DNA from 2 places in the Bradyrhizobium sp. ORS 285 genome. Region 2 is predicted to be linked to the other one. Evidence: riboswitches for the same ligand, from Rfam matches in the RefSeq annotation. Region 2 holds a riboswitch; the other holds the start of a gene.
What was found. A riboswitch is a leader RNA that binds a small molecule or an ion and turns the genes downstream of it on or off. The one in region 2 is predicted to bind S-adenosylmethionine.

Region 1 (4,876 bases), 520 kb from region 2:
GCAACACTCGCTGGAGATCTTCTGTCTCGGCGTGTTTCTGGCGTTCGCGGGCCACTTCGTGCTTGCCGAAGTGTCCGGCGGCGCCATGATGCACGCGGTGATCAGCCTGTGCGGCATCCTCATCATGTGGGGAGTGGCCTCGCTGATTTCATGGTACAAGCGCGAGGCCGATAAGGGCGCTGCGCGAAAGGGTGTGCGCAGCAACGCCGATCTGGCGGGAGGGGGCTGATGAAGTCCGTCTCGTGGTTAAGGTTTGGTATCGCAGCGCTAGCGATTTCGCTGGCGGCCTCTGCGCGCGCGGAAGACGCGCCGCAGAACTGCGAGGTGCCGGCCTACCTGCTGACGACCGAGAGTTCGCTCCCGAAAGTTGCAGACGCTGTCAAAAACGCGCGCACGCTGGATATTCTGGTCGTTGGAAGCCGCTCATCCTCCATCGTCAGCACCTCCGACGCGGCCGCGTACCCCGCCCGCTTGCAGGCGGCTCTGAAAGACAAGCTCCCGGCCGTCACCGTCAATCTCAGTGTCGAGCTGCAGCCAAAGAAGACGGCCGAGGAAATCGCTGGAAATCTTGTTAAACTGGTGGAAGGAAAAAGGCCTAATTTGGTCATCTGGCAGACCGGAACGGTCGACGCCATGCGGTCGATCGATCCTGATGAGTTCCGGCAGGCGGTCGACGACGGTGTGGCGACGCTGCAGAAAGCGGGAGCTGACGTCGTCTTGATGAACCTGCAATACAGCCCGCGGACGGAAACACTGATTTCCGTGCCGCCCTATGTCGACAACATGCGGGTCGTCGCGCAGCAGCGCGACATCCCGCTGTTCGATCGCTTCGCGATCATGCGGCAATGGAACGAACAGGGCGATTTCGACCTGTTCAATCCGACGCATGGGGTCGAGCTGGCCAAGCAGGTTCATGATTGTCTCGGACGGGCGTTGTCGAAGTTCATCATCGACGCGGCGCATCTCGGCCCGGCGCAGCAGAACTAGGGTTATGTTGTCTATGTCTTCGAATAAATTGTACCGCGTATCTGGGACATGGGAGACGCTTTCGGCTGTCGCGGCCCTGTTGATGGCTCTCTCGATCAGCCCGCCACGCGCGCAGGGCGCCGAGGCTGCCGATGCGATCGCGGTCAGCGAGCTGCGTCAGACCATCGGGCACGTCATGGTGGCTCAGGCCGGCAATCCGGCGCCCGGGCCGATCGCCGCCGTCAACCCCGCGGCCAAGACATCACAGCCAGCACCGGCAAATCCGCCGGCCATGACGGATGCGCAGTCGCCGGCGAACGCGCCGGTCATGACCGCTACGCCGTCACCCTCGCGCAGCATCACCGAGCGGGCCATCGACAAGGTCAAGCAGGTCGCCAAATCCGCCACCGATATCTTCAACCGCGTGCCGTGCCTGCCGCCGAAGGGCGTCGCCAAGAAGAATTTCATCTCGCTGCCGCACGTCGCCAACAAGCTCGCATCGGGCCTGCCGGTCGTCATCGTCGCCTTCGGCTCGTCATCGACGCAGGGCTATGGCGCGAGCACGCCCGACTACACCTATCCGAACCGGCTCGCGGCGCAGCTCCGCCGACAATATCCGATGGCCGACATCAGCGTCATCAATGCCGGCGTCGGTGGCGAGGATGCGCCTGAGATGATGAAGCGGCTGGAGACGTCGGTGATCGACCGTCATCCGGATCTCGTGATCTGGCAGGTCGGCACCAACGCCGTGCTGCGCGATCTTGATCCGACCGAGACCGCCAAGCTGGTCGAGGACGGCGTCGGCAAGATCCAGGCGGCAGCCTCAGACGTCGTGCTGGTCGATCTGCAATATTCGCCGCGCGTGAACGAGCGTTCGGAGAACGCCAGCCGCATGAACAAGCTGCTCGGCCGCATCGCCGAGCTGCATCACGCCGGCATCTTCCCGCGCTTCGAGGTGATGCGCGACTGGCACGAGCGCCAGGCGATTCCGATCAATGAGTTCGTGATCTCGGACGGCCTGCACATGAGCGATTGGGGCTACGCCTGCTTCGCCCAACTGCTGGGTGACGACATCATCCGCTCCGTCGGCCAGGTGAAGCTCGGCATCAACCAGCCGTCGGAAGTGCTGACCTATCGGCCGATGTGACGAGGGCGAGTAGGGACTAGCGAGTAGCGAATAGGGATGAGGACCTACTACTCGCTACTCCGACTTCGCCATTCGCTACGCGGCCTTCAAGGCCGCGTCGAGATCCTCGATCAGATCGTCGGCATGCTCAAGGCCCGCGGAGAAGCGGATGAAGCCCTCGCTGATCCCTAGCTCGGCGCGGGCCTGCGGCGACAGCCGCTGATGCGTGGTCGTCGCGGGATGCGTGACCAGCGTCTTGGAGTCGCCGAGATTGTTGGAGATCCGCGCGAGCTTCAGGCCGTTGAGCGTGCGGAACGCGCCGGCCTTGCCGCCCTTGACCTCGAAGCCGACCAGCGTCGAGCCGGCGCGCATCTGCTTCCTGACCGTCGCGGCCTGCGGATGGTCCTCGCGGCCCGGATAGATCAGCCGCGAGATCTTCGGATGCGCGGCAAGGAAGTCCGCCACCTTCGCCGCCGTCTCGGTCTGCGCGCGCACGCGCACGGCCAGGGTCTCGAGCCCCTTCAGCAGCACCCAGGCGTTGAACGGCGAGATCGACGGGCCGGTCTGGCGCATGAAATTGTGGATGTGCTCGGCGATGAACGCCTCCGACGACAGGATCACGCCGCCGAGGCAGCGGCCCTGGCCGTCGATGTGCTTGGTCGCGGAGTACACGACGACATCGGCGCCGAGCGCCAGCGGGCTCTGCCAGATCGGCGTCGCGAACACGTTGTCGACGATCAGCCGTGCGCCATGGGCGTGCGCGATCTCGGCGATCGCCGGAATGTCCATCACGTCGAGCGTCGGATTGGTCGGGCTCTCCAGGAAGAACGACTTGGTGTTCGGCCTGATAGCCTTCTGCCACTGGTCGAGATCGAGGCCGTCGACCAGGGTGGATTGGATGCCGTAGCGCGGCAGCAGGTCTTCCACCACGTATCGGCAGGAGCCGAACAGCGCCTTCGCCGCCACGACGTGGTCGCCGGCGCGCAAGGGCGCGAGGATCGCGGTGGTGACGGCGGCCATGCCGGTCGCCGCCGAACGGCACGCCTCGGCGCCTTCGAGCTCGATCATGCGGCGCTCGAACATCGCCGTGGTCGGGTTGGAGAAGCGCGAATAGATGAAGCCGGGATCCTCGCCCTTGAAGCGCGCCTCGCACTCCTCGGCGGTGGCGTAGACGAACCCTTGCGTGAGGTACAGCGCCTCGGCGGTCTCGCCGAATTCGGACCTCAGGCCGCCGGAATGCACCAGCCGGGTTTCAGGACGGTAGTGGGCGAACGACGCGGGGGACTTCGACATGTGACCTCCATCGTGACCACCGCTCTTCTCGCGATGGGCACAAAAAAACCGGCCTGGGAAAACTCCTCACGGCCGGGATCACAATCGTCCCCGGCCTGTTTAGCGACTTATTTAACGTGGCTGCAAGCCGGCCGGCTCAAATCACCACGGGATAAGTCGTGCTCTTAGTCTCACCCGGCCTTTCCGTCAAGCCAGCCATCGGATAACCGGTCAAAAGACCCTATATAGGCTCGCATAGCCGCCATTCCGGCGCCTGCAAAGGATCAGGTCTTGCCGTTTTCGCTTCCCGCCGACGCCCATGGCATCCTGCCCGACCGCATGATCGTGGCGATGGCCGAGGCCGGCCTGATCATTCCCGAATACGACTTCGTCGAGAGCCAGATCCAGCCGGCGAGCCTGGATTTGCGCCTCGGCGACGTCGCCTACCGCGTGCGCGCGAGCTTCCTGCCGGGGCCGGGCTCCACGGTCGCGGAGCGCATCGACGAACTGAAGCTGCACGAAATCGCGCTGGCCGACGGCGCGGTGCTGGAGACCAACTGCGTCTACATCGTGCCGCTCTTGGAGAGCCTGGCGCTGCCGAAGGACATCGTCGCCGCCGCCAATCCGAAGAGCTCGACCGGGCGGCTCGACGTGTTCACCCGCGTGATCGCCGACGGCACCCGGCGCTTCGACATGATCGGCGCCGGCTATCACGGCCCGCTCTATGCCGAGATCAGCCCGAAGACGTTCCCCGTCTTGTTGCGCGAAGGCTCCCGCCTCTCCCAGGTCCGCTTCCGCTACCGCGACGCGGTCTTGTCCGAGGACGAGCTGATCGCGCTGCACGAGGCCGAGCGGCTGGTCGATCGCGACGACGCCGATCTCGCCGGCGGTGTCGCTCTGTCCGTCGACCTCTCGGGCAGCAATGCCAATGGCTATGTCGGCTACCGCGCCAAGCGCCATACCGGCGTCGTCGATGTCGACCGCCGCGGCGGTTATCCGGTCGAGGAATTCTGGGAGCCGATCAAGGCGCGGCCGGATGGCAGCCTCATCCTCGATCCCGGCGAGTTCTACATTTTGGCCTCCAAGGAAGCCGTCCAGGTGCCGCCGGATTACGCTGCGGAGATGGTGCCGTTCGATCCGCTGGTCGGTGAATTCCGCGTGCACTATGCCGGCTTCTTCGACCCTGGCTTCGGCTATGCCGGCGCCGGCGGGCAGGGCTCGCGGGCGGTACTTGAAGTCCGCTCGCGCGAGGTGCCGTTCATCCTCGAGCACGGCCAGATCGTCGGCCGTCTCGTCTATGAGAAGATGCTGGCCCGCCCGAACGCGATGTATGGCAGCCGCATCGGCTCGAATTACCAGGCGCAGGGCCTCAAGCTCTCGAAGCACTTCCGCCTGTAGAGCGCGGCTGCGCGCCGTGCGCGTACCCCCAATGCGTCCGCCGCACGCGGCGATGTGCTAGAAGCAACAACAATTGCGCTGCGATACCAACCGCAGCCGAGCGGGGAGCGAACA
Region 2 (4,876 bases):
GGCCGGAGCGGTTTCGCGAGATCCAGGCGGCCGGCGGTCATGTCGAGATCGTCCAGGCGCGCATCCAGCAAGGCGAACTGCTCGCCATCGCCGCGGGCACGCTCAGCTTGACCGCCAATGGCAACATCGATGGCGAAGTGCAGATGACGGTGGCCGGGATCGAAAAGGTGATTCCGGCGCTCGGCCTCGACAAGATGCTGGAGAACGGTGTGCCGCAGGGAACGCTGGATCGCGTCGCGCCGGGCGTGAAGTCGCAGGACGTCAGCAATCTGCTCGGGGCGCTCGACCGCGCCATTCCCGGCCTCGGCAAGGTGGTGAAGCAGAACGCCAATGTCGGCGTCGCGCTCGGCATCAATGCGCTCGGTAAGGAGACCACGCTCGAGGGACGCAACGCGCGAACCTTTCCGTTGCGGTTCTCCGATGGCGTCGTGGTGCTCGGTCCGTTCAAGGTCGCGCGCGTCCCTCCGCTGTTCTGATCTCAGGGCTTCTTGATCTGCGGCAGCGGCCGGCCGAAATCCGGCGCCGCCGAATCCTGGCCAATGTCGACGATGCCGCGGCGGATCGCGCGCGTGCGGGTGAAGTGATCGAACAACGCCTCGCCGTCGCCACGCCGGATCGCGCGCGTCAGCTTCGACAGATCCTCGGTGAAGGTGCCGAGCATGTCGAGCACGGCGTCCTTGTTGCTCAGGAAGATGTCGCGCCACATCGTTGGGTCGGACGCGGCGATGCGGGTGAAATCGCGAAAGCCGCCGGCCGAGAACTTGATCACCTCGGACTCGGTCACCTGCGCCAGCTCGTCGGCGGTGCCGACGATGGTGTAGGCGATCAGATGCGGCAGATGGCTGGTGATCGCGAGCACGCGGTCGTGATGATCCGGCGTCATGATCTCGACCTTGGCGCCGAGCGCCGCCCAGAACGCGCGCAGATGATCGATCGCGCCGGCGTCAACGCCGTCGGGCGGCGTGAGGATGCACCAGCGGTTGATGAACAGTTCGGCGAAGCCGGAGTCCGGACCGGAATTCTCCGTGCCGGCGACAGGATGGGCCGGAACGAAATGAACGTTCGCCGGCAGGTGCGGAGCCATGTCACGGACGATCGCGCCCTTGACCGAGCCGACATCGGAGACGACAGCGCCGGGCTTCAGATGCGGAGCGATCTCCGCCGCGACCGGACCGCAAGCGCCGACGGGAATGCAGAGAATGACGAGATCGGCTTCCTTCACTGCCTCCGCATTGCTCGCGACCACGCGGTCGACGATGCCGAGCTCGGCGACGCGGGCGCGCGTCTTCTCCGAGCGCGCCGTGGTGATGATCTCGCCGGCCACGCCTTGCAGCTTAGCCGCGCGCGCGATCGAGCCGCCGATCAGGCCGAAGCCGATCAGCGCCACACGTTCGAAATGCCCTGCGACGCTCACTTCGCCCCCATGAAGTCACGAAGCGCATCGATCACGAGACGGTTGGCTTCCTCGGTGCCGATCGTCATGCGCAAGGCGTTCGGCAGCTTGTAGTTGGCGACCGCGCGCAGCACGAGGCCGCGCCGGGTCAGGAATTCGTCCGCCTCGACCGCGGTCCTGCCCTTGTCGGTCGGGAAGTGAATCAGGATGAAGTTGGTGACGCTCGGCGTCACCGTCAGCCCGAGCTTGCCGATCTCCTCGGTCAGCCTGTTGCGCCACGTCTCCGTGTGCGTCCTCGACATCTGCTGATGCGCGGTGTCCTCGATGGCCGCGACGGCCGCAAGCATCGCCGGCGCCGAGACGTTGAACGGCCCGCGAATGCGGTTGATGGCATCGACGATGTGCGCCGGGCCGAACATCCAGCCGACGCGAAGCGCCGCGAGGCCGTGGATCTTCGAGAAGGTGTGGGTCACCACCGTATTTTCGGTGGTCGCGACCAGTTCGAGGCCGAACTCGTAGTCGTTGCGCGAGACGTAGTCGGCATAGGCTGCGTCGAGCACCAGCACGACATGGGAGGGGAGGCCGGCGCGCAGCCGCTTGACTTCGTCGAACGGGATGTAGGTGCCGGTCGGGTTGTTCGGATTGGCGAGCCAGACGAGCTTGGTACGCGGCGTCACCGCGGCGAGGATCGCATCGACGTCGGTGCGATACTCGGTCTCGGCGGCCACGACATTCTTCGCGCCGCAAGCCATGGTGGCGATTGGATAGACCAGAAAGCCGTGCGCCGTCGAGATCGCCTCGTCGCCCTCGCCGAGGTACGTGTGCGCCAGCAGATTGAGGATTTCGTCCGAGCCGGCGCCGCAAACGATGCGATCGGGATCGAGGCCATAAATGCGGCCGATCGCTTCGCGCAGCACCCGCGAGGTGCCTTCCGGATAGTCCTCCAGATGCGCGGCCGCGCTCTTGAAGGCCTCTATCGCCTTCGGGGAGGGGCCGAACGGGGTCTCGTTGGCCGACAGCTTGAACACCTTGCGGCCGGGCTCGGGCGTGGGGCTCTTGCCGGGCGTGTAGGGCGCGATGTCGAGAATGCCGGGGTTCGGCACGGGGCGGTTCATCATCAACTCCGGACAATCATCTCGGGCGCAAGGGGGCCTCAGCTCGGAACCGTATAGCGTTTCGCATGGCCGCCGACGAGCGCCGCCGAGCGCACCGAGGCGCCCGCCGCGATCAGCGCCGACTTGATGCTGTCGAGGTTTGACGGCGCCTCGATCGACACCAGCAGAGCTGCGCTGTCGAAGGCGGTATCGGGCACCGCGACGACGTCCGCGAGCGGCGACAGCGCCCGTGAGACCTGCGCATTCCATCCGGAGACGCGGATGCTCCAGGTCTCGACCTCCAGCAGCATCGCGTCGTCGGCGACGCGCGAGACCGCGAACACCGGCAGAGCGGCCGGATGGTCGGCGCGCTCGATGAAGGGCAGCCGCGCGATGATCTTCGGCGCGCCCACGGGCTCCAGCGTGATCCACCACGGCGTATGCCCCGAGGTCGTCGACACCAGTGCCAGATCGCCCTTCGAGCGGGCCACCGCTTCGACGGCGGCCTGGGCGCTGAAATGCGCGACATACGGCACCACGAAGCCGAAATGGAACCTTGCGGAATCGCGCATCGCGGACTCGCCGACAGACACGTCGGCATGCACCGAGAACGGCGCCTGCACATAGGTGAAGGTCGAGACGATCACGCGCCAGATGCCCTCGACGGTGTCGAGCGGCAGGATGCCGCGATGCCGCTGCACCAGGCGGCGCATCATGTCCGCCTCGCGCGCGGGGCGGAATGCCGAGCCGACCTCCTGGGTCTTCTTGACCTTGATCAGCCGGTCGATGATGTCGGCCCGCTGCATCAGCAAGTGATGGACCTGCTCGTCGATCGCGTCGATCTCCTTGCGCAGATCGGCCAGGGAGGGCGGGGCAGGGGGCGGGTTCGACATGGGCGTGGTCACTCTGCGCGGGCCACGTCTTGACGCGCGGCCGACTGGAACGGATGCCGTTCTCTCCGATGCGCCGGGCCCGCGCAACAGCAAGTTTACCTTGTGCTGCCTAGGCTTGGCTGGACTGCAGCGGCGGCGGGCCGGTTCGTCCGGCAACCCCGGCTTGCCTTGACGCGGAGCGCCCGCGGGACTAGTTTCTGCCTGTTCCGTGGTCATTTGAGCCGGCCGGCTTGCAGCCACGTTAAAAAACTCGCTAAACAGGCCGGGGACGTTATCGATCCCGGCCGAACCCCAGTTCAGGCCGGGTTTTTCATGGCCTGATATGTCACGTGGTTCGGGAGCCCTTGCCGGAAGGCCGGGGTGAAAGACATGACAGGCCTGACGCCGAAATCCACCTCCGCGCTGCGCAGCGTTGCGCCGGAAGAGCGTTCGCACGAGGTCGACCATCCGAGCTCGCTGGTCGCGCAGTTCGGCGCCGACAAGCCGCTGAAGCTCGATTGCGGCATCGACCTCGCGCCGTTCCAGATCGCCTACCAGACCTATGGCGAGCTCAACGCCGACAAGTCGAATGCGGTCCTGATCTGCCACGCGCTGACCGGCGACCAGCATGTCGCCAACCGCCATCCGATGACCGGCAAGCCCGGCTGGTGGGAGACGCTGGTCGGTCCGGGCCGGCCGCTCGATCCGGCGCGCTACTTCATCATCTGCTCCAACGTGATCGGCGGCTGCATGGGCTCGACCGGGCCGGCGTCGCTGAATCCTGCGACCGGCAAGGTCTGGGGTCTCGACTTCCCGATCATCACCATCCCCGACATGGTGCGCGCGCAGGCGATGCTGATCGATCATCTCGGCATCGACACCCTGTTCGCCGTGGTCGGCGGCTCGATGGGCGGCATGCAGGCGCTGCAATGGACGGTGGCCTATCCGCACCGCGTGTTCGCCAATCTCGCGATCGCCTGCGCGACCCGGCACTCGGCGCAGAACATCGCCTTCCATGAGCTCGGCCGCCAGGCCGTGATGGCCGATCCCGAATGGGATCACGGCCGCTACGCCGACAAGGCCACGCATCCGCATCGCGGCCTCGCGGTGGCGCGGATGGCCGCGCACATCACCTATCTCTCGGACGCCGCGCTGCATCGCAAGTTCGGCCGCCGCATGCAGGACCGCGAGCTGCCGACCTTCTCGTTCGACGCCGATTTCCAGGTCGAGAGCTATCTGCGCTACCAGGGCTCGTCCTTCGTCGAGCGCTTCGACGCCAACTCCTATCTCTATCTGACGCGCGCGATGGACTATTTCGACATCGCCGCCGACCATGACGGTGTCCTTGCGGCGGCGTTCCGCGGCATCCAGACCCGGTTCTGCGTGGTGTCGTTCACCAGCGACTGGCTGTTTCCAACCTCGGAGTCGCGGGCGCTGGTGCATGCGCTGAACGCCTCCAGCGCGCGGGTGTCGTTCGCGGAGATCGAGACCGACAAGGGACATGATGCGTTCCTGCT

Region 1: linked by a shared signal. The riboswitch ahead of BRAD285_RS31090 (O-succinylhomoserine sulfhydrylase) and the one ahead of BRAD285_RS28655 (homoserine O-acetyltransferase) in region 2 are both predicted to bind S-adenosylmethionine.

Annotation. Positions count from the first base shown of each region.
Region 1 covers NZ_LT859959.1:6,911,708-6,916,583, reverse strand. Annotated here, with positions in the region: gene BRAD285_RS31105 (OpgC domain-containing protein) at 1-229, shown strand, start outside; gene BRAD285_RS31100 (hypothetical protein) at 229-987, shown strand; gene BRAD285_RS31095 (GDSL-type esterase/lipase family protein) at 1,070-2,113, shown strand; gene BRAD285_RS31090 (O-succinylhomoserine sulfhydrylase) at 2,189-3,385, opposite strand; SAM riboswitch at 3,464-3,543, opposite strand; gene BRAD285_RS31085 (2'-deoxycytidine 5'-triphosphate deaminase) at 3,656-4,762, shown strand; partial or broken gene BRAD285_RS31080 (MATE family efflux transporter) at 4,876-4,876, shown strand, end outside.
Region 2 covers NZ_LT859959.1:6,389,802-6,394,677, reverse strand. Annotated here, with positions in the region: gene BRAD285_RS28675 (DUF2125 domain-containing protein) at 1-476, shown strand, start outside; gene BRAD285_RS28670 (prephenate/arogenate dehydrogenase family protein) at 479-1,414, opposite strand; gene hisC (histidinol-phosphate transaminase) at 1,411-2,508, opposite strand; gene BRAD285_RS28660 (chorismate mutase) at 2,547-3,380, opposite strand; SAM riboswitch at 3,579-3,658, shown strand; gene BRAD285_RS28655 (homoserine O-acetyltransferase) at 3,750-4,876, shown strand, end outside.